Regions from separate parts of the Companilactobacillus allii genome, predicted to be linked through region 1. Evidence: predicted binding sites of a transcription regulator. Region 1 holds the regulator's gene; the other holds the start of a gene.

The links. The regulator HrcA, encoded in region 1, represses chaperone genes, less so after heat shock. The targets are predictions, from matches to a motif close to TTAGCACTCNNNNNNNNNGAGTGCTAA.
Region 2: the regulator HrcA is predicted to act here: its motif matches at 2,648-2,674, upstream of clpP (ATP-dependent Clp endopeptidase proteolytic subunit ClpP).

The regions. Positions count from the first base shown of each region.
Region 1 is NZ_CP019323.1:1,785,959-1,797,461, reverse strand. Features, by position in the region: gene lepA (translation elongation factor 4) at 1-538, opposite strand, end outside; gene dnaJ (molecular chaperone DnaJ) at 691-1,815, opposite strand; gene dnaK (molecular chaperone DnaK) at 1,946-3,802, opposite strand; gene grpE (nucleotide exchange factor GrpE) at 3,859-4,425, opposite strand; gene hrcA (heat-inducible transcriptional repressor HrcA) at 4,442-5,488, opposite strand; gene ribF (riboflavin biosynthesis protein RibF) at 5,648-6,592, opposite strand; gene truB (tRNA pseudouridine(55) synthase TruB) at 6,604-7,512, opposite strand; gene rbfA (30S ribosome-binding factor RbfA) at 7,662-8,021, opposite strand; gene infB (translation initiation factor IF-2) at 8,033-11,068, opposite strand; gene BTM29_RS08750 (L7Ae/L30e/S12e/Gadd45 family ribosomal protein) at 11,082-11,381, opposite strand; gene rnpM (RNase P modulator RnpM) at 11,378-11,503, opposite strand, start outside.
Region 2 is NZ_CP019323.1:1,457,816-1,469,318, forward strand. Features, by position in the region: gene BTM29_RS07055 (hypothetical protein) at 1-369, opposite strand, end outside; gene BTM29_RS07060 (DHA2 family efflux MFS transporter permease subunit) at 388-1,770, opposite strand; gene clpP (ATP-dependent Clp endopeptidase proteolytic subunit ClpP) at 2,027-2,614, opposite strand; gene BTM29_RS07070 (acyltransferase family protein) at 2,785-3,909, opposite strand; gene BTM29_RS07075 (LysR family transcriptional regulator) at 3,996-4,871, opposite strand; gene BTM29_RS07080 (ACP S-malonyltransferase) at 4,998-5,906, shown strand; gene mdcA (malonate decarboxylase subunit alpha) at 5,899-7,539, shown strand; gene BTM29_RS07090 (triphosphoribosyl-dephospho-CoA synthase) at 7,541-8,332, shown strand; gene BTM29_RS07095 (malonate decarboxylase subunit delta) at 8,333-8,632, shown strand; gene mdcD (biotin-independent malonate decarboxylase subunit beta) at 8,622-10,286, shown strand; gene BTM29_RS07105 (malonate decarboxylase holo-ACP synthase) at 10,274-10,912, shown strand; gene BTM29_RS07110 (alpha/beta fold hydrolase) at 10,952-11,503, shown strand, end outside.

The DNA of each region.
Region 1 (11,503 bases):
TTCCTAATCCAGTCTTAGCACTAGTCATGACAGCATTAGATGCATCAATACCGATCATCTCTTCGATCTCTTCTTGAACCTTCTCTGGTTGAGCGGATGGAAGATCAACTTTATTAATAACTGGTAGTATCTCTAAATCGTTATCAATGGCCAAGTATGAGTTAGCTAATGTTTGAGCTTCAACACCTTGAGCTGCATCAACTACTAGTAAAGCACCCTCACAAGCTGCAAGAGATCTTGAGACCTCATACGAGAAGTCCACATGTCCTGGTGTATCAATCAAATGAAAAATATAATCTTTACCATCTTTAGCAGTATATTCCAATTCAACTGAATTCAATTTGATCGTAATTCCACGTTCACGTTCAAGATCAAGATCATCTAGAATTTGAGCTTTCATTTCACGTTTTGAAACAGTATGTGTTTTTTCCAAAATTCGATCTGCAATTGTAGATTTACCATGGTCTATATGCGCTACGATAGAAAAATTACGAATTCTTTTTTGTCGTTCTTTTAATTTATCAAGATCCAGATCCATAAAATTTTCCTTTCTATCATTTATTTCTAAAATTTATTTAATAATTGATTCTCATCTTTTATATTTTACACTATTTAAACCTATACCACCATCAACTTGAGATATGTAAAAAAGAAGCCGCTATTAGATATACGACTTCTTTTTTATACAATTTAGCCATTAAAGGCATCTTTAATCTTATTGAAAAAGTTACTATCTTTTTCTTTAACTTTATTTCCACCGGCCTCAGAGAATTGCTTCAAGGCATCTCTTTGTTCACCAGACATTTTACGAGGAGTAACGATATTAACAGTTACATTTTGATCACCGATATTCTTGCTATTAAGAACAGGGGCACCTTTTCCACGCAATTTGAATGATGTACCAGTCTGTGTACCACTAGGAACGGTCAATTTAACCGGACCATGTACAGTATTTACTTTAATTTCATCACCCAAAGCTGCTTGAGGGAAACTGATGTTAACTGAAGAATAAATTGTTGAACCTTCACGTTTGAACTCTTTACTTGGTGAAACATGGAAAACAATATATAAATCACCATAAGGTCCACCATTTTCGCCGGCTTCACCTTGTGAGTCTAGACGCATTTGTTGTCCATCTTCAACACCTGCTGGAACAGTAACTTTAAGAGTATGTTTCTCATTAACTTTACCCTTACCATGACAAATATTGCATTTTTCTTTAATTTCTTTACCAGTACCATTGCAGACATCACAAACAACTCTTGTACGCATACGGCCAAGTGGTGTTTGACGATCTACTTCGACATAACCGGAACCATTACACTTTGAACATGTTTCGGGATGTGTACCTGGTTTAGCACCACTACCATCACAAGTTTTGCAGACTTCTTCACGATCGTATGAAATATCAGTCTTCTTACCAAAGACCCCTTCTTCAAAGGTCAAATCCATACGGTATTGTAAGTCAGAACCTTGTCTAGGTGCGTTTGGACTTTGACGAGTTGCTCCACCGCCACCAAAGAACTGACTGAAGATATCCTCAAATCCACCGAATTGTTCACCGCCGGCTCCGCCACTAAAGCCTTGGCCTTGATTCATACCAGCTGAGCCATATTGATCAAATCTAGCACGCTTTTGAGGGTCTTTTAAAGTCTCATAAGCATCATTGATCTCTTTAAATTTTTCTTCAGCATCCGGAGCCTTGTTAATATCTGGATGGTATTTTTTTGAAAGACCACGAAAGGCCTTTTTGATTTCATCTTCAGAAGCGTTTTTATCAACGCCTAAAACTTCATATGGATCTCTATCTGCCATTTACAAATCACCCTTGTATGACTGGGATAACTTTCATCCCATATTGTCCTTTTATGCTCAAAAGAGCAGTTATTTATACTATACCATGATTGATCTAGTAATTAAAATGACTGCTCTTTATCACAAATTATTATTTTTTGTCTTTATCTGGATCTACTTCTTCAAAATCACCATCAACAGTACCATCATCTGACTTCTTACCATCAGTTGATCCTGTACCAGTAGCGCCATCGGCACTACCTTGTTGAGCATCTTGAGCTTGTTGATATAGTTTTACTGAAAGATCTTGGACGATCTTATTCAAATCGTCACGTTTCTTCTTCATATCTTCAATATCACCAGAGTCTTGAGCCTTCTTCAAAGCGTCACGAGCGTCTTCAGCCTTCTTGATTTCTTCATCAGAAACCTTACCCTTAATATCTTTAAGAGTCTTGTCTGTTGCAAACAATGCTTGTTCAACATCATTTTTAACATCTACTTCTTCTTTACGCTTGTTATCGTCGTCTTCGTTTTCTTTTGCTTCTTTCATCATTTGATCGATTTCTTCATCGCTCAAACCTGACGAACTCTTGATAGTAATCTTTTGTTCCTTATTAGTACCAAGATCTTTAGCAGAAACATTAACGATACCATTCTTATCAATATCAAACTTAACTTCAATCTGAGGTACACCACGTGGTGCAGCTGGAATATCTGTTAATTGGAAACGACCTAATGTCTTATTATCAGCAGCCATTGGACGTTCACCTTGTAGAACATGGATATCAACAGCATTTTGATTATCAGCAGCAGTTGAGAATGTTTGTGATTTACTTGTTGGAATTGTTGTATTTCTGTCAATCAACTTAGTAAATACTCCACCCATTGTTTCAATACCTAATGAAAGTGGTGTGACATCTAGTAAAACAACATCCTTAACATCACCAGAGATAACACCACCTTGAATAGCAGCACCCAAAGCAACAGCTTCGTCAGGGTTGATTGAGTGATCAGGTGTCTTACCAGTCCATTTTTCAACAGCAGTTTGAACTGCTGGTGTACGTGTTGAACCACCATTTAAAATAACCTTATCAAGGTCACCGATTGATAATCCAGCATCTTTAAGAGCGTTGTCAACTGGAGCTTTTGTTCTTTCAACTAAATCAGCTGTTAATTCATCAAATTTAGCACGTGTCAATGTTTCTTCCAAGTGAAGTGGGCCATTAGCACCAGATGAAATAAATGGAAGACTGATTGATGTTTGTGCAACACCTGATAAATCTTTCTTAGCCTTTTCAGCTGCATCCTTTAATCTTTGTAGAGCCATCTTATCTTGTGATAAGTCGACACCATTTTTATTCTTGAATTGTTCAACTAGCCAGTCGATAACCTTTTGATCAAAGTCATCACCACCAAGATGTGTATCACCATTTGTTGAAAGTACTTCAAAGACGCCATCACCTAATTCAAGGATAGAAACATCAAATGTACCACCACCAAGGTCATAAACAAGAATCTTCTCGTCACCTTTATCATTATCAAGACCATAAGCAAGTGCTGAAGCAGTTGGTTCGTTAACAATACGTTGAACATTTAAACCAGCAATTTTACCAGCATCTTTAGTTGCTTGTCTTTGTGAATCATCAAAGTATGCAGGAACTGTAATAACAGCATCTGTAACTGGTTCACCAAGATAATCTTCTGAGAACTTCTTAATGTGTTGCAAAATCATAGCAGAAATTTCTTGTGGTGTATATGACTTACCTGCAACACTTACCTTATAACCTGCTTCACCCATGTGTCTCTTAATTGATGAAACTGTATCAGGATTTGTAATTGCTTGTCTCTTAGCAACTTCACCAACTTGAATTTCACCATCTTTAAAAGCAACTACTGAAGGTGTTGTTCTTGCGCCTTCTGGGTTAGCAATAATTTTTGGTGAGCCACCTTCAAGAACGGCAACAGCTGAGTTTGTTGTACCTAAATCAATACCAATAACTTTTGACATAAATATAAACCTCTTTTGAATTTTTAATATTTATTAACTTTATTTAATAAGTTGATCTATTGAGCAACTATGACCATTGCTGGACGTAGCACTCTATCTTCTAACTTATAACCTTTTTGTAAAACTTGAACGACAGTATCTTTTTCATGATCCTTATCAGCTGCCACAGTTTGTACTGCTTGACTGTCATTAGGATCAAATTTACTACCGACATTGTCAATGATACTTACATGATTATCGACCAAAGCTTTGATCATATGTTGCTGTACCATTTCAATTCCCTTTTTCAATTGTTTACCAGCATCATCACTGACTTCAACATCCAAAGCACGTTCTAAGTTATCGATCACTGGAAGAATTTCAGTAGCCAGCTTTTGACCATCATACTTAAGTATTCCTGAAACTTCTTTTTTATGACGATTGTTCATATTTTGAATTTCAGCTTGGCTTCTTAAAAATTTGTCTTCTAGTTCTGAATTTTTAGCCTCAAGATCCGTAATTTTTTTATCCTTAGGATCTATTTTAGTTACTTTTTCAGTTTCTTTTTTGGCATCTACTTTTGATGTCTCTTTAGTTTGTTTGCTAGAAGATTTTACATCTTCTTGTTTTTCTTTATCTGCCATTACTTCCTCCTAAATATCAAGAATCATCATACCGTGAATAATAGTCAATCAATCGTTTTGCCAATTCTTGTCTAAATTCACCTAATAAACCAATTAATTGTGAATAATGCATCGTTGTAGGTCCCAGTAGAGCAATCACCCCTTTACCATGATGTCCAACATCATAATTAGCAGTGATTATACTGTAATTCTTCAATGCATCAGATCCTAATTCACTACCCAATCGAACCCTAATCCCATCATCGGAATCATTTGGATCTAATAGTTTCTTCAAATCTGTACTCTGATTAATAATTGAAAATAACGATTGCACATCTGACAAATCTTCATTATTGGCATAGTTTAATAAATTCAATTGGCCATCAACAAAATACTTCTCAGATCCAGCTTTTTTAAATAATTGATCGATCATATCAATCAATCCATCATTAGAATACATATACTGCGATAAAATAGCTGGAATATCATTATGAAGCAATTGAATAACTACTGGTAATGGTTGTCCAACTAATTTATCATTTACGACCCTAATTATTTTTTCAATTAATTCTGTATCAAGATTTTCATCAATTGTATAAATGTTACTCTCAACATTATTATCACTAGTAACAATAATCGCCATGATCTGACGAGAATTTAAAGGCACTATTCTGAATCCCGTTAACAAAATCCGACTGCTTTCAGGTCCTAATGTAATAGCAGTATAACTTGTTAAATGCGATAAAATCTTAGCCGATTGTTCGATAATATCATCAATTTGATGATATGTCTGACCAAAATCTTCGTCGATTCTTTTTGCGATATCCTGCGGTACGGTAGTGGGTTGTACCAAATTATCGAGATAGTAACGATATCCCATTGCGGAAGGAATACGTCCAGAGGAAAGATGAGTTTTCTCTAGATAACCAATTTCTTCAAGCATAGCCATTTCATTTCTTATAGTCGCTGAACTAACGTGAAATGACAATGCATTCATCAATGTTTTTGAACCAACCGGCTGGCCGGTATCTGTGAAAATGCGCACGACTTCTCTCAAGATTGCATCTTGACGTTCCGATAACATTATACCGTCCTCCTTTTAGCACTATTCATATAGGAGTGCTAACAATGTAAAATATAACAATCTATACCTATAGTGTCAAGTGTGGACGCTCATAAATTTCAAAAAATTAGCAAAAATAAAAGAGAGTGCTAATTCTCCACTCTCAAATTATATTTGAACTCAATTAGAGTTGAATTCTTCAAAGTAGTGAATTGAGTCTTCCTTGTCTTTATTCAATTGCTTAATCAAGCCATCAGCACCATCAAACTTAATCTCACCTCTAAGATAATGAAGCCACTCAACTCGAACGTTTTGTTCATAGATATCCGAGTCAAAGTTGAAAATATTGGTTTCAATGGTAACACCAGTATCTTCCTTGAAGGTAACATTATAGCCAACAGAGGTCATTGATGGATACCATTTGCCATTTATCTCAATACGCGTTACATAAACACCGATAGAAGGCTTTAATTGTTCGGGTGATGTAACTACATTGGCTGTAGGATAACCTAGTGTACGGCCCCTTTTAAGGCCATGTACAACTTGTCCTTGGTTTTGGTAATTATAACCAAGTAACTCATTTGCATAATCAATTTTATCTGACAAAATCAACCTTTTAATTATACTGGATCCAATCTTTGCACCATTGATCATTTGTTCAGGAACAGTTATGACTTTGAATCTATCTTTAGCAAATTTAGGCAATTCATGCATATTAGCTATGTCTTTTTTACCATATGTATAATCAAACCCAGCTACTACATACTTAGCATGCATACAAACCATATAGTCGTCCACGAACTCTTGAGGTTTCAAGCTGGCAAAATCTAAGGTAAATTCAACAAAATATAAAGTATCCACTCCCATCTTATCAACCAATTCGGCTTTACGACTCACGGTAGAAATATATTTATAATTTTCTTCATGTTGATATATTTCACGTGGTGATCTATCAAAAGTTAGTAAAACCGACTTCAATCCCTTTTCATGTGCCAATTCAACTCCACGTTGTATCACCTTTTGATGTCCAAGATGAACACCATCAAAAAATCCCATAATCAAAACAGTATCGGATTCAGGTATTTGATTATTCTTCAGTGGATGTTTAACATTCACTATTTTCATCTGTTCATCCCCTAATCATTGTTAAGAAGCATCGTATCAGGAATCCATAATTGACGTTCTTCGTTATATTTATAAATTGCCTTAGTCACATGGTTTCTTGTCACCCTTAAATCTTTATCATAATCATAATTATCCAAATCTAAAAATCCACCATGAAGGACACGTACTTCCCACTCTTCATCGCTCAATTCATGTGCTTGCATATAGGATAATACTTCATCAGTACTTCTTAAAAAGGAGTGGTCGTCTTCGTCCATCATTTTTCTTATTTCATCAAGCTTAAATGTTTCTTCGATATTAAAATCAGCACTTTTGGTTCTTGTTAATTGTGACATAAATGAAGGTACACCAAGAAATTCACCATATTCAACGGCTAAAGTTCTTACATATGTACCTTTTGAACATGTAACGTGGAATTTTACTTTTTGAATACCAAGTTCAGTATCAAATTCTGGTTCTCCGACAATATTGAAATCATAAATATGTATTTGACGTTTGGGACGTTCAACTTCAATACCAGCACGGGCATATTCGTATAGCTTTTTACCATTGACTCTAACTGCTGAATACATTGGCGGAATTTGTACTAATTCGCCAATCATCTTCTCAAATACTTCATGTAATTCTTCATCAGAAAAAGGTTTAGTAAGCTTTACTTCTTTAACTATATCCCCTTCACGATCTTCTGTCGTGGTCGATTTCCCTAATGTGATCTCGCCAACATATTCTTTAGATGAACCCGTCAGTCTGTTTACAAGTTTAGTTGACTGACCAACACAAATTGGCAATACACCATCTACCAATGGATCTAGCGTTCCTGTATGTCCAATTTTTTTTGTATGCAAAATTTTACGTAACTTATATACATAATCAGAACTTGTCATTCCGATCTCTTTATTTAGAGGAATTACTCCGTTCATTTCTATCTCCAAATTCAATTAGTTTGTAAATCATATCAAGAACTATTCTACTAGTTATTTAAATAATTTAACAATTATTTTTTAAATTATTATAGAAAAAGAGCCCAACAATTTTACTTGCTGGACTCTTTTTAAAATTAAAGTATCTTTTATCTTGTTGCTTCATCCTTATGCATTTTAGCAATTAGACGATCAATTTTTTCACCATACTGAATTGATTTATCTTGTTTAAATTCCAATTCTGGAATTTTATATAAGGTTAGACGTGGAGCTAATTCTTTTCGAATTAATCCCTTAGCTTTATCTAAACCAGCTTGAGTCTTTTCAACATCACTAGCCTTTTCGGATAGAATGCTGTAATAAATTGTAGCTGATTGTAAATCGCCTGTCATTTCAATTCCGGTTACAGTTACACCTTGTACACGAGGATCTCGAATACGTTTTAACAAAATATCATTTACTTCTTTTTGAATCTCTTGCTCTACACGACCGATTCGATGTTTTACCATTTTATCATCTCCTATTTGACTGGAACTTCTTCCATCACATAGGTTTCAACTTCGTCGCCAATCTTGATATCATTATAGTTTTCGATTGTTATACCACATTCGAATCCTGATTTAACCTCTTTGACGTCGTCTTTGAAACGTTTAAGTGAAGCAAGTTTACCTTCATAGACAACAATACTATCTCTAATTAGACGAATACCGCTGTCACGAGTAATACTACCACTGTTTACGATACATCCAGCAATTGTACCGATCTTAGAAACATTATATGTTTCACGAACAGTCAAATTACCTGTGATCTTCTCTTCATAAACTGGTTCTAGCATACCCTTCATAGCTGCTTCGATTTCATCAATAGCCTTATAGATAACTCTATGTAGGCGAATATCAACGTTTTCTTCCTTAGCTTGAACACGAGCTTGAGCTGTTGGACGAACATTAAATCCGATTATGATGGCATTACTTGCAGCAGCAAGGTTAACATCACTTTCAGTAATTGCACCTACAGCAGAATGAATGATGTTTACACGAACACCCTCAACTTCAATCTTCTTCAAGCTTCCTGCAATGGCTTCAGCAGAACCTTGAACATCGGCTTTAATAATAACGTCGACAGTCTTAAGTTCTCCTTCTTTCATTGTTTCAAACAAGTTATCCAATGTAACTGGGTTAGTCTTTTGACGTTCAATTTGAAGAGCACGACTTGCACGTTCTTCACCAGCTGCACGAGCAGTTTTCTCATCATCAAAGACAACGAATTTATCAGCTGATTCAGGAACATCATTCAAACCAGTAACTTCAATTGGTTGAGAAGGCATTGCCTTTTTAACTTCTTTACCGTTATAGTTTGTCATAGTTCTAACACGTCCATATGTATTACCAACAACAATTGGATCTCCAACATGAAGTGTACCTTGTTGTACCAATAATGATGCAACTGGTCCACGACCCTTATCAAGTTTAGCTTCGATAACAGTACCGACAGCCTTTTGGTCTGGATTAGCTTTCAATTCCATAACGTCAGCTTGTAAAAGAATCATTTCAAGTAATTGATCAATGTTTGTTCCGACCTTAGCAGAAATATTAACAAAGATAGTATCCCCACCATAATCTTCAGGAACAAGTCCATATTCCATTAATTGTTCAGTAACATGTTGTGGATTTGCGCCAGCCTTATCAATCTTATTAACTGCAACGATGATTGGATCATTTGCAGCCTTAGCATGATTAATAGCTTCGATTGTCTGTGGCATAACACCATCATCAGCAGCAACAACTAAGATAACAATATCAGTAATATCAGCACCACGAGCACGCATATTTGTAAATGCAGCATGTCCCGGAGTATCAAGGAATGTGATCAATTGATCATTTAATCTTACTTGATAAGCACCAATATGTTGAGTAATACCACCAGCTTCACCGGCTGTAACGTGAGTATGTCTCAAGTGATCCAATAGAGTTGTCTTACCATGGTCAACGTGACCCATAATTGTAACAACTGGAGGACGAGATACTAGATTTTCTTTATTTGTTGTTTCAGCATCGAAATATTGATCGATATCAGCGATATCTTCTTCAACTTTCTCTTCTGACTCAATACCGTAATCAGTAGCTAAAAGTTCAATTGCATCTTTATCTAATGATTGGTTTTGATTGATCATAATACCAAGCATAAATAACTTCTTAACAATTTCAGCTGGTTCACGGTGAATCAATTTACCAATATCTTGAGCATTCATACCAACACTATATACAAGTGTCTTTGGTAATGGACGATCTTTTCTTTGTGGCATTGGCTTTCTTGGTTCAGTTCTTTGACGTTGTTGTCTCTTTCTTTCTTTCTTCTTCTTACGACTTCCGAAAGGATTAGCTAGATTTTGTCTGTGTCCAAAGTCACGATTGTTATTAGTTGGCTTTGTTTTCTTATATTCTGGCTTTGGAACTTCAACGCTTGCTGGAGAAACATTATTCTTTACAGTTTCCTTAGCAGTACTTTGGGCTGCTGGTCTTCTGTTTGTGTTGCTTGAATTGTTTCTGTTATTAGAATTATTATTATGATTATTGTTACTAGTATTATGATTGTTATTATTGAAACGATTACCACTACTATTGTTACTGTTAGTAGTAGGACGGGAACTATTGTTACGATTTACACTAGAACGGTTATTGTTACGGTTGTCTTCTGAACGATTACCGCTATTTGTATTATGGTTATTACGATTGTTTCTAGGACGGGAAGGCGTACGACTAGCCTCTTGAATATTTGTCTTAAATTGCTCTAGATATTTGTTACCAGCACTTTGTCTAGGTCTTGGGGCTTGTGATGTTTGTGGACGATCACGTCTAACACTGCCATTGTTACGACGATCACGATTTTGGGAAGTATTGTTTCGATTGTCACTACGAACGTTGCTATTACGATTTCCGTTTGGACGATTATTCCCATTATAATTATTACCAGGACGGTTGTTACTACTGTTATTAGTATTATTTCCTCTATAATTACTGTTTGTCGTATTTGTAGTGGAATTGTTACTACGGTTTGTAGTAGTTGAATTAGAACTATTAGTACGATTTACTGAATTAGTAGTATTGGAATTATTACTATGATTTACAGTAGAGTTACTATTACGATTACCATTGTGATTATTATTTCCACGGTAGTTACTGTTACCACTTCCGTTACTATTACTGTTATTACTACGAGTATGGTTATTGTGATCAAAGTGTCCCTTATTCTTGTTAGGGTCTCTTCTTACAGCAGTAATCTTAATCTTAGTCTTATGATCACCGGCTTGTTGATGACTTTCACCTGAATTTTGCTTTGGTGAATTATCACTTGTAGCTGGCTTAGCAGCAGGTTTTGATACTGGTCTTGAAGCTGGTTTACTCTTAAGACTACCTACAATTTTCTTCTCACTTGTTTCGTCAACTGACGACATGTGATTTTTTACATCGATACCTAATTTGGCAGCGGCATCTAATACAATTTGATTTTCAACACTATTTTCTTTTGCAATAGTATAGATTCGTTTTTTGGCCATCCTATCACTCTCCTTAATTTTCCATAATTTCAATTAACCTTCTAGCAATTCCAAGATCCGTAACACCGATAACTTTTCTTTCTTTACCGATAGATCTTTTTAGTTCTTGACTGGTGAAATTATCAATCAATGGCACAGCATAAGAATTTGTCTTATTCGTCAAATCTTTTTTTGTGCGATCACTGCAATCACTTGCCATAATTACCAACTTAACGCTCTGATTTCGAATTCCCTGCAAGGTTAATTCTGTACCACTAATAATTTTTCCAGCACGCAGAGCTATACCCAAAAAATTTAAAAATACATCATTCAATGTTTCTTACTCAAATCTCCAAATAAATCCATTCTGGCTTTTTGATGGTCGACAAATTCAAATAATTCATCATAAAATTCTTCTGGAACAGAATGTGAAAAAACTTTATCCAAAACTTTCTT
Region 2 (11,503 bases), 330 kb from region 1:
GCGCTTATTTAAAGATAAAAATGTTACAACAAAAGTCATCATCGCAATCATAACTTTTATAGCGATGATTTGATGAATTGGAGATAACATATCTGTAATAAAAATAAATGGCCAAAGTGTGAAATCAGGATACATACCATTGACAGCTTGACCTGAAGAAAAGAAGGTATCAAAGTTCAACCAACTTGGTAAATTACCGTTAATAAAAGCTTGGCGGATTTCATAAATTCTTTGCGTGTGGAAAAAAGTATCACTTCCAGCAATCATATAATTAAGATGAAATTGCCAAAGCATCCAGATGATGATTGAGATAAAGAACAGTAAAATAACTGAAATAGTTTTTTTGTTAATATGATTTTGAGTATTCATGTTTCTCCCCAATGAAGATTAGTTTTCTTTATTCTTGATCAATAGAGCAAATATGAAGCCGACAATCGCCATTGCACAGAAGAATCCGAATACATAATGATAACCAATTAATCCAAGGTTGGGTGATAACCCGTGATTTTGATTGGCAGTGACAAGAATCAATGTCGCAAGTGAAACACCTAGTGATCCTAGTAATTGTCTGACGGTAGTAATTATTGCAGTTCCATGTGGAATTAAACTTTCAGGAAGGGAATTACCACCAAGAGTAGTTGCCGGCATCATAACAAAGGCATTACCACCTTCTATTAGCATGGCAATGAGGATCATTGGTAGTAAGCCTAACTTAGTATTTAATACAAACAATAACATCCAACCAAGTACTATCATTGACATACCTGATATCAGTGTCTTCTTGAAACCGATTTTATCGGCTAGTTTACCAGTTAGTGGATTGAGAATACTGAGAAGGATTGCTGGTGGAACTAATGCCAATCCAGAGACTAGAACAGAAGTATGTAATATGTTTTGATAATAAAGTGGATAAATTATTGTCACAACAATAAGTGAGATATAAGAGAATCCCGTTAGCAAAACGGAAAGGTCAAAGTTGAAATTCTTCATGACCTTTAGGTCTAGTAATGGTTGATCCTTAGTTAATTGACGATGAACAAATAATACGGATAGGATTAAGCTGACGACAAACAAAATAATTAGGTTTGTAGATAGGCTATGCTGGCTTCCGGCTTGATTTACAACATAGAGTAAGCCGATTATTCCTAATAGATAAATAATTGACAGTGAGTCTAATTTCACCTTTTGACGAGGCATAACGTCTTTGATATAGATTAATCCTGTAATAAAAATGACGATCATTATTAGTAGAAAAATAACGAATAATCCTTGCCATTGTAGAAAGTTTAGAACAATACCAGAAATAATGGGTCCAGATGCCAAGGCAGATCCCATGACTAATCCGGCGAACCCCATAGTTGTACCACGTTGTTCTTCAGGAGTGATGGTCAAAAGGACTGATTGAAACGATGGGAAAAGTATCCCGACACCAACTGCTTCCAAAGCTCTACCAAGCATTGCCATGGCAAAATTTTGAGCGATAATAATGATGAATGTTCCAATTGCAAATATAGCCACGACACTTAAAAATATCTTTTTGAATGAGATATTGTTAAGTAGCCAGGGACTGATCGGCATCATGATACTCATTATTAACATGAATCCAGTTGTTAACCATTGAATGGTTGGTGCACTAACACCGAAAAATTTCATTAATGTTGGGTAAGCAGTCGATAATGATGATTGACTGATGGACATTGTGAATGTACCCGATAGAAGTGTAATGATAAAAAGCTTGCGCTTAAGTTTATTGTTAATTGTGTTTTCCATATATTTAACCTCCAATAATTAGAATAAACTTATTTCTATTTCTCGTCCATTCAGTATGATATACGTGATGTTAAGTTGCCTTGAATTTTTAAAGGCTTAAAGAGATTGGTGCTTGTCTTGAATGTTACTCAAACTTGTAGCGCAAACGCGAGCTAAGACACAATTTCTTCCGTATAACGCAAAAAAATGGTCTTCACTTTCGTGAAGGCCATTTTTTAGTGTTATTACTCGGAAATTAACCGTGTCTTAGCTCGCTCTATTTTGCGGGGCTATTTGTCATGATTTCATCAATCAAACCGTAATCTTTGGCTTCTTGTGATGTCATGTAATTGTCACGATCGGTATCCTTTTGAAGTTTTTCAAATGATTGACCGGAGTTATCAGCTAACATGTGGTTCAATCTCTTTCTTGTCTTCAAAATCTCTTGGGCAGCAATTTCAATTTCTGTTTGTTGACCTTGAGCACCACCTAATGGTTGGTGAATAAGGATTGTTGAATTTGGTAGGGCAAAACGTTTGCCTTTTGTACCTGATGAAAGGATAACTGAACCCATTGAGGCTGCTAATCCAGTTGCGATTGTTGTAACATCAGATTTAACGAAATTCATTGTATCAACAATAGCCAATCCGTCGGTAACTGAACCACCGGGTGAGTTGATATACATTGAAATATCTTTCTCTGAGTCTTGAGCATCAAGGAATAGTAATTCAGCAATAACTGTATTAGCCATTTGGCTGTTAACTTCACCTGATAACATAATAATTCTATCTTTTAGTAATCTTGAATAAATATCATAGGCACGTTCGCCACGTGAGCTTTGTTCAATAACTGTAGGAACTAACATAAACTGCCTCCTAATTAATTAGTACTTTTTGTTTTAGCACTCTTAATAGTACAGTGCTAATTTAGCATACAATTGGTATCGGGTCAACAAACAAACCTCGAAATATAAAAATAAATAAGATTTGTGTGATAACTTTTTTCATTATCGCACAAATCTTATTTTTTTAAGCATTATTTGACCTGTTCTACAACTTCTTTAGAAGAGAATCCACTCTTAACACGTGCCCAAATAATGTGGAAAGTGTAAGCAGATGTGAATGCCAAGCACCATGTAATTAAGTAACAAACGATAATGGCAACTAGGGGATGGTCTAAGGCAAGATTATGTCCAAAGATTCTCCAGATAATTTGGAACCAGAATACGTTTGATAGATATGCACGGTATGCATAAATGGCTAAGAAATGAAATACAGGTAAAGCTTTGGAATTGTTACGTAAGTGATGCATTGATAATGCAGCAACTAAACCAATAACTAGTAGTGCATAAAGTGTCATTGATGGTTTGTAGTAAGGGGCATTTGTCAATTGAACTGGGAATCCGAAGGCTGACAATTCGCTATTTGTCCAATAATAAACAGCAATAATTGCGATGACTAGAATAATCCAAGTTTTCTTGAGGAATGTTTCGAATTGTTCACGATAAACCCAGGCAATAACACCAAAAATCCCGTAAATAACAAAACTTACAAATAATCTATCTAACAAGTACCAATTAGTAGCCTGTGGGCCATGGAATACGTTGGAATCATAGAAGAAAATCCATGCCGCATAACCAACAATAGTCAATCCAATTGCCCAAAATGCATTAGTAACACTTCTTTTGACCCAGTGACCTAGTGCCCAGAAGAATGGCATTAAAATAATGAACTGTAACATCATAGTGTTATACCACAGATGAGGTGCAGCATTACCATTTATAAAATGCCACAAAAAACTAGCAACTCCATTGAATTTGTTAACTTGTTGAACATCTGGAAATACTACTAGATATGCAAGTGTCCACCAGATCGTAGGTACAAAAAGAGCAGACCATTGTTTCTTCATGTATCCGCCATAGTTACTCCATGTATTATCACCAGTAGTTCTGGTAGTAGTGTATAAAATACCAAAAATAAAGGCTGGTGCCGTGAATTTGACTAAGTTATAGATAATTCCAATGATAGATTGGGCATTATCAGGTGGATTAGTGCTGAGAACAACACCAAGGACAGTCTGCATCATAACGGCAGTACAAGCAAAGACCTTCATGTAGTCACCAACATCGGCTGGTCTTGTATTGTCTAATCTTGAATTCATTTAGTTTTTCCCCTTTTATTTGATTGTGAGATCAACAAAAGGATTTCTTATTTGTTAATATAATCGCTTCCAAAATAAAATGCAACTTAAATTTTTAATTCTGATCTTTGAAAACTCAAAAATAACTTGATTAATTCGTTACTTATTTCCCTTTGAATATCAGTTAAGTTCATAGACGGTGAGCTTAGAAAAATGGTGCGTTGCAAGGGTTCTGGAGTAAGTCTGGCTAGTTGGACCTGAGAATCTATAGTCTGCCAAGTTACTGATGGTATAAAACTTAACCCGATTCCAGCTTCAATCAAGCCTCGAATAGTAGCTGGATCGTCAGTTTCATACATATAGTTCAAAGAAATGCCACGGTCATTAAAATATTTATCAGTGGTATTTCGTAATGGATTATTTTTGGTCAAACCAACAAACTTCTCATCTTTGACTTCTTTGGGATCGATGAATTCTTTGGTATATCCAAATTTTGAATTCCAACCAACGAATATTTCTTCTTTTAATACAGGTACATTCGTTAGGTCCTTTAATGGATGACTAGTAACTATAAAGTCAAATTGTTTAAAATCAGCCTCTCTAACAGTGTGCTGGGCGATACTTAGTCGCACGTTAGGGAACTTATCTTTGATATTTCCTACAATACTGGGAATAAAGGGGGAAGCAACTTCCATCAGTATTGAGATGGGTTGTTCTGAATTATCAACACCACCTTGAACAGCGTTTATTCCTCTATCTAATTCCTTTAAGCTGTCATTAACATAGCTGAAGAACAATCTTCCAGCACGATTTAACTTTAAGGTGCGACCAGTTCTGTCGAATAACTGCACATGTAATTCATCTTCTAGTTGTCTAATTGTTTTACTAACTGCAGGTTGAGAAATATAGAGGATCTCAGCGGCCTTAGTGATACTTTCTTGATTGGCTACGATGGCAAAACACTTTAATTGTGTCAGGTTCATTTTATCCACTCCAATTCATAACTATTTGGTTATGTACCATTCAATTTATGTATTATACACGCTTACTTTATCCTTTTATACTGTGATTGTGAGATCAGTGAAAAAGGATGATCTGGAGGTGAATATATGCGTACTTTATGGATATTCCCAGGACAAGGTGGACAACGTCCTGGAATGTTAAGTAATGTACCACGGGATTTGTTGACTAAGGTCAAAGACTTGACCGGTGTGACGTTAAATGATGACGAAGAATCTTATAAAGATTCTATACAGATTCAATTAGGTATTTTAATTTTACAGCTACAAAACATTAGACAATTAAAGTCTATTGAAGAAGTTCCTGATGTTGTTGCAGGTCACTCTTTAGGGGTGTTTGGAGCAGCAGTTGCCGCTGGGGTTTTAACTGAAGAAGATGCAATTAAAACTGTTTTTCTTCGTTCTACTAAAATGAAAGAGGCTTATCCAGTTGGATACGGCATGGGTGCAATAGTTGGATTAACTAGAAAGGAAGTTACTTCCTTAGTTGAAAAGGCTAATTTACCTGATGTTTATGTATCAAACCAAAATTCTGAGTTACAGACAGCATTGTCTGGATCCTTAGATGGTATCAACAAGATTTTGGCTTTAGCAAAAGATAATGGAGCTCAAAAGGCTGTGATCTTAAAGGTACCAAATCCGTCTCATTCACCATTAATGCAATCGGCAGCAACTGCTTTGGATAGTGCATTTGAAACAATCGATCTAAAGAAACCCAAGTGTACTTATTTAACTAATTACAATGGGCATGCTGTACAAAGTGTTGATGAGGTCAAAAAGGACATGGTCAATAATCTGATATATCCAGTTTATTGGGACACGATGATGAGTGTTGCTAGTGAACTAGGTATTGATACAACGGTAGAAGTAATGCCGGGACATGCATTCACCAAATTGATTCACACCAAATTTCCTGATCTGAGAAATATTACCATGAGTGAAATGGGAATTGATGATACTGAATTTCTATTAAAAAAATGGAGGAAAATAAATGACTAACAGAAGTTGGACTACACATCGTGATGCAAAAAACGCTAAGTTAGAAAAAATTGCACCAATGATGGATGGTAAATTTGTAAAAACAGAAAACGCTAAGGAATTGTTGGAGAACCTTATAACTCCTGGCGACAAAGTTGTATTGGAAGGGGATAACCAAAAACAAGCTAGTTTCTTGTCAAAGGTTTTGGCCTCAGTTGATCCAGAAAAAGTTCATGACTTACATATGATCATGTCTAGTGTTTCACGTCCTGAACATTTGGATATTTTTGAAACAGGTATTGCTAGTAAATTGGACTTTTCATTTGCTGGACCACAAAGTACTCGTATTTCCCAAATGATTGCTGACGGAACAATGAATGTCGGTGATATCCATACATATCTTGAATTATATGCACGTCTATATGTTGATTTGATTCCAAACGTTGTCTTAGTTGCTGCTGATAAGGTTGATCATGATGGTAATCTTTATACTGGCGCTAATACTGAAGAGACACCTGTTATTGTTGAATCAGCAGCATTTAAAGATGGTATTGTTATCGTTCAAGCTAATGAGATCGTTGATAAAGTTCCACGTGTTGATATTCCTGGTGATTGGGTTGATGTTGTTGTTCAAGCCGACCAACCATATCAGTTGGAACCACTATTCACACGTGATCCACAAAATATTACTGAACTACAAATTCTTATGGGTATGATGGCTATTCGTGGTATTTATGAGAAGCATAATGTACAAACAGTTAACCATGGTGTTGGATTTAATACTGCAGCTATTGAATTACTGCTTCCTACATATGGTGAACAACTAGGCTTGAAGGGTAAGATCGTTCCTAACTGGGAAGTTAACCCTACACCTACATTGATTCCTGCTATTGAAAGTGGCTGGGTCAAGACTATTCATTCATTCGGTGGAGAAGTTGGTATGGAGAACTATATCGCTCACCGTCCTGATATCTTCTTTGTTGGTAAAGATGGAACTATGAGATCTAACCGTGCTTTTGGTCAGATGGCTGGTCAATATGCACTTGACATGTTCGTTGGTTCAACTTTACAAATTGATAAATATGGTAATTCTTCAACTGTTACAAATGGTCGTTTATCTGGATTCGGTGGTGCTCCTAACATGGGAAGTAACCCAACAGGACGTCGTCACTCAACACCAGCATGGCAAAGTCTTAGACCAGATAATGATCCATTAGGCAAAGGACAAAAGTTAGTCGTACAAATGGTTGAAACATTTGGTTCAAATAAGAAACCTGTCTTTGTTGATCATTTGGATGCTGAAGAAGTTAGAGGAGAAGCTAAGTTAGCTAATGTTCCTATCATGATTTATTCAGAAGATACTACTCATATCGTTACTGAAGAAGGTATTGCATACTTGTACAAGACAGATAGCATGGCTGAAAGACAAGCCGCTATCGAAGCCATTGCCGGAGTTACACCAGTTGGATTGAGAAGTAATCCTAAACAATTAGCTGATTTACGTGCACGTGGTATTGTTGCATTGCCAGAAGATTTACATGTACATCGTAACGAAGCTAAGCGTTCACTTCTTGCCGCACAAACAATGGATGACTTAGTAAGTTGGTCAGATGGACTATACAATCCACCAGCTAAATTCAGAAGTTGGTCATAAAATGCAAATTAAAACATCTATTGCACAACTAGCAGTTGATGCTCTGAAGTGGGAAGTTAATTTTACTCCCAAACCTGGATTAGTAGATGCATTGTCTAATGGTTCACACGATGATATGGACCTTAGTTTGTTCTTGAAATCAGCCGATAGTTTGTTAGATGGTTTCCAAAAAATTTCAGATGTTAGTTTTAATCGAGAAATCGACGTTGCACTACGTGAAGATATCGGTGCAATCGGCAGACAAACAGAGTCTGATATGTTCCAAGCAACCGGTGGGATCAATACACATAAAGGTGCCATTTGGACAATGAGTTTGTTGATAAGTGCAGCTAGTTCTTTGCAGACAGGAGATCTGGAACAAATACTTTTGTCGGCACAAAAGTTAGCTAATTTACCAGATAAATATATTCCACAAACTGCTAAGAGAACTCATGGTATGGAAACTAAGAAAAAGTATGCTTTGTCAGGTGCTAAAGGTGAAGCCCAAGCAGGTTTCCCTAACATCAGAAAAGTTTTGAACTATGAACAAGATGTAGATGACTTGTGGATGCGTAGATTGATGTTGTTATATGGCAACGTTAACGATACTAATATTGTTTATCGCAGTAACTTAAAAGTTTTAGAAACATTACAAAGTATTTCAAAAGAGATATTTGAAAGTAACGTACCGGTAATTGAGAATGCAGAATTCATCGAACTGGAAAAGTTCGTCAATGAATACAATATTTCTCCAGGTGGTTGTGCAGATTTATTTGCAGCAAGTTATTTTTTAATTAATTTAGGAGAAGAATAAATGGAAAAATTACATTATAAATTTGAAACTAAAAATCCTATTAAAAAACCAATTCATATTGGTGTAGTTGCTTCAGGGGATCTTGAAGTAATCTTTCGTCCAACAGATTCAGACGAAACTGTCGTTAACATTGTGACTGGTAGTGATGGTTTTAAAGAAGTTTGGCAAAATGTTTTGGATAGATTCTTTGCAAGATATCCAATTCAAGCAGATATTGAAATAAATGACTTCGGCTCAACACCTGGTGTTGTAAACCTACGTTTAACACAAGCAATGGAGGCATTACAGGATGAAAAATAGTTTTGTTGAATTACATGCACGTGAACGTGCTGAGGCATTACTTGACGGAAAGGTCCGTGAGTTAGTTGGACCACTTGATAATATGATTTCACCACATCTAGAACCACAAGGTATCGTCCCTGAAAGTGACGATGGTGTTGTCTTGATGCGTGGTACTATCAATGGTAAAAACGCTTTGGTTATTTCTATTGAAGGTAAATTCCAAGGTGGTGGTATTGGTGAAGTTAGTGGTGCCAAGATCGTTGCTGCTTTAGAGAAGGCATTGGAAGATAATAAAGCTGGAAAGACTATCTATCCAGTTATCGTTCTTGATACTGGTGGTGTTCGTTTGCAAGAAGCTAATTATGGTTTGCTTTCAATTTCAGAGATCCATAACGCCGTTATTGCCTTGAAGAATTATGTTCCAGTTATTGGATTGGTTCCAGGACGTGTTGGTTCATTTGGTGGGATGTCTATTACTGCCTCGATTCTTTCTTACTTAATTGCTACTAAGAAAGCTAGAATCGCTTTGAATGGTCCAGAAGTTATTGAACAAGAAGCCGGTGTTCGTGAGTTTGATTCTAGTGATAAAGATTTGATCTGGAATACATTGGGTACAAAGCAAAGACTAGCAACTGGATTAGTTGATGAAGTCGTTGAAGATACAGTTGATGACATCAAGAAGTCAGTTTCAGAAGCTATTGATGAGAAGAAAGATGCTCATAGAACTGAACATGCTGACTTCTATCTTTCATTGTTAGATAAGCTTGATTTAACTAAGAAACTTGATATAAAGGAATATCGTAAACTTTATCCAGAAGTTAAAACACAAAAGCATGTTATTGCCGATGCAACTGAAAGTGACAAGCCAGGAACAAAGAGTCGTGGTCGTTTATGGTTTGAAAAACTTACAGGAATTAAGAACGCAAAGAGTTCTGTACCAACAGTTTTGCATGCTGAAAAAGACGGTAAGGAATATGTTGCCATTGTCCCAGATGCTGATAACAAGTTCCCACGTGTTCGTGATGGTGAAGTTGGTCTTGAAGAAGGATTTGCTGTTGCAAGTATCGTTAACAAAGTTGTCGCAGAAGATGCTGATAAGGATGTAAAACGTCCAATTATTATGGTTGTTGATGTTCCTAGTCAAGCTTATGGTTATCAAGAAGAATTGATTGGTATTCATGTTTCTCTTGGTTCAAGTGCTGCTGCATATGCTAAAGCACGTCAAGCAGGACATCCAGTTATTGCCTTTATTCCAGGGGATGCTGTATCTGGTGGATTCTTAGCACATGGTTTGCAATCAAATAGATTAATCGCTTTAGACGATACATCAATTACCATTCAAGCTATGTCAAAGGCTAGTGCCGCACGTATTACACAACGTACTATTGCTGAACTAGAAGAAGCCACAAAGCATGTTCCAGCTATGGCTTATGATATTGATAACTATGAAAAGCTTGGTGCCTTGTACAAACTAGTCAAGGGCATTGGTTCATATGATGCCAGTGATGAGAATGTTTCTAAGATCAAAGATATTATTGATGAGGCCATTAAGAGTACTGTTGGAAAGCCAGCAGACTTACATTTCCGTTATGAGACTCCTATCGCTGTAGAGAGTGGTCGTAAGGCAACAAACGCCGTTCGTAAAGCTGTTTTTGAACAATGGGACGTATAGAATTCTTACCTCATAATTTAATTAAAATTGATCCAAAGGGATTTTTAAGTGAAAATGAAATTCCTGATTGGGTTATTGATAGTTTGGAGAAGACTCCATTAGTAATAGTTCGTCGTGGTGAGATTATTGATAATAAGGTGCCAGTAGGTGTTAGAGGTGTTAAACGAGAACAAAGATTTGCTGGATTCATATTAATTGATTCAGTAATCGATGTGTTAACACCACAGTCTTTGGTAAATAATTCTTGGGATAAGTTATCTGAGGATAGGTTTGAATTACCAGCAATCAAGGCTTTAGATCAAGTCTCAAAAATACTAAAGGACTACAACTTTGGAATTGGTGGAAGTGTCGGTTTCGAGTTGGCAAGTGGACAAGCTACTGCTAAGATGACTAGTGACTTAGATTTAATTTGGTATGAGAGCACACGATTGTCTCATGAGGAAGCCTTTAAGTTATTGAAGAAGTTGAATCAGTTTGGAGTCCATGCTGATTTCCAAGTTGTTCATGGTCAAAAGGGATTTTCACTCGAAGAATTTGTTAATAGTTCAAGTGATACAATATTAGTTAAAACTGCCAATGGACCTATATTGTCAAATGATCCATGGTCAGAAATAGAGAAGGATTAAAAAATCTTGGATTAATATCCAAGATTTTTTTGGTAGATTATGAAATTTTTAACAGATGATAAAATTGAACTGGATTATAACATTTATGGGTCAGGTAAACCGGTCATACTTATTGCTGGATTTGGTGGTTATCAAGAGATATGGCAACTACAAGTAAAATATTTACTTGATATGAATTATCAGGTGATAACTTATGATCATAGGAATCATGGTGCTTCACAACGTACTGACTCACAATTAAATATGGCAAGATTAATTACGGATCTACATGAATTAATTGAATTTTTAAAGCTGGATAAGCCACTTTTAGTTGGTCATTCAATGGGAGCTAGTGTTTGTTACGGATATTTATCAAGATATGACAACGTTGCTGGCGTCATGGGAGTTGATCAGACTACTAAGATGCTGAATGATTCTATTTGGCATTATGGTTTTATGGATATTAATCAAAGCAATTATAAAGAGAAAACCACTAATGTTAATGTTCATGAGACATTGCATGGTTTAGACAAGCGGGTAATTACTAAGTTAAATGACGCTAAGAATAAATATCCATTCAATCGAGTTAGTAATTTGCCACTGCTATATGAT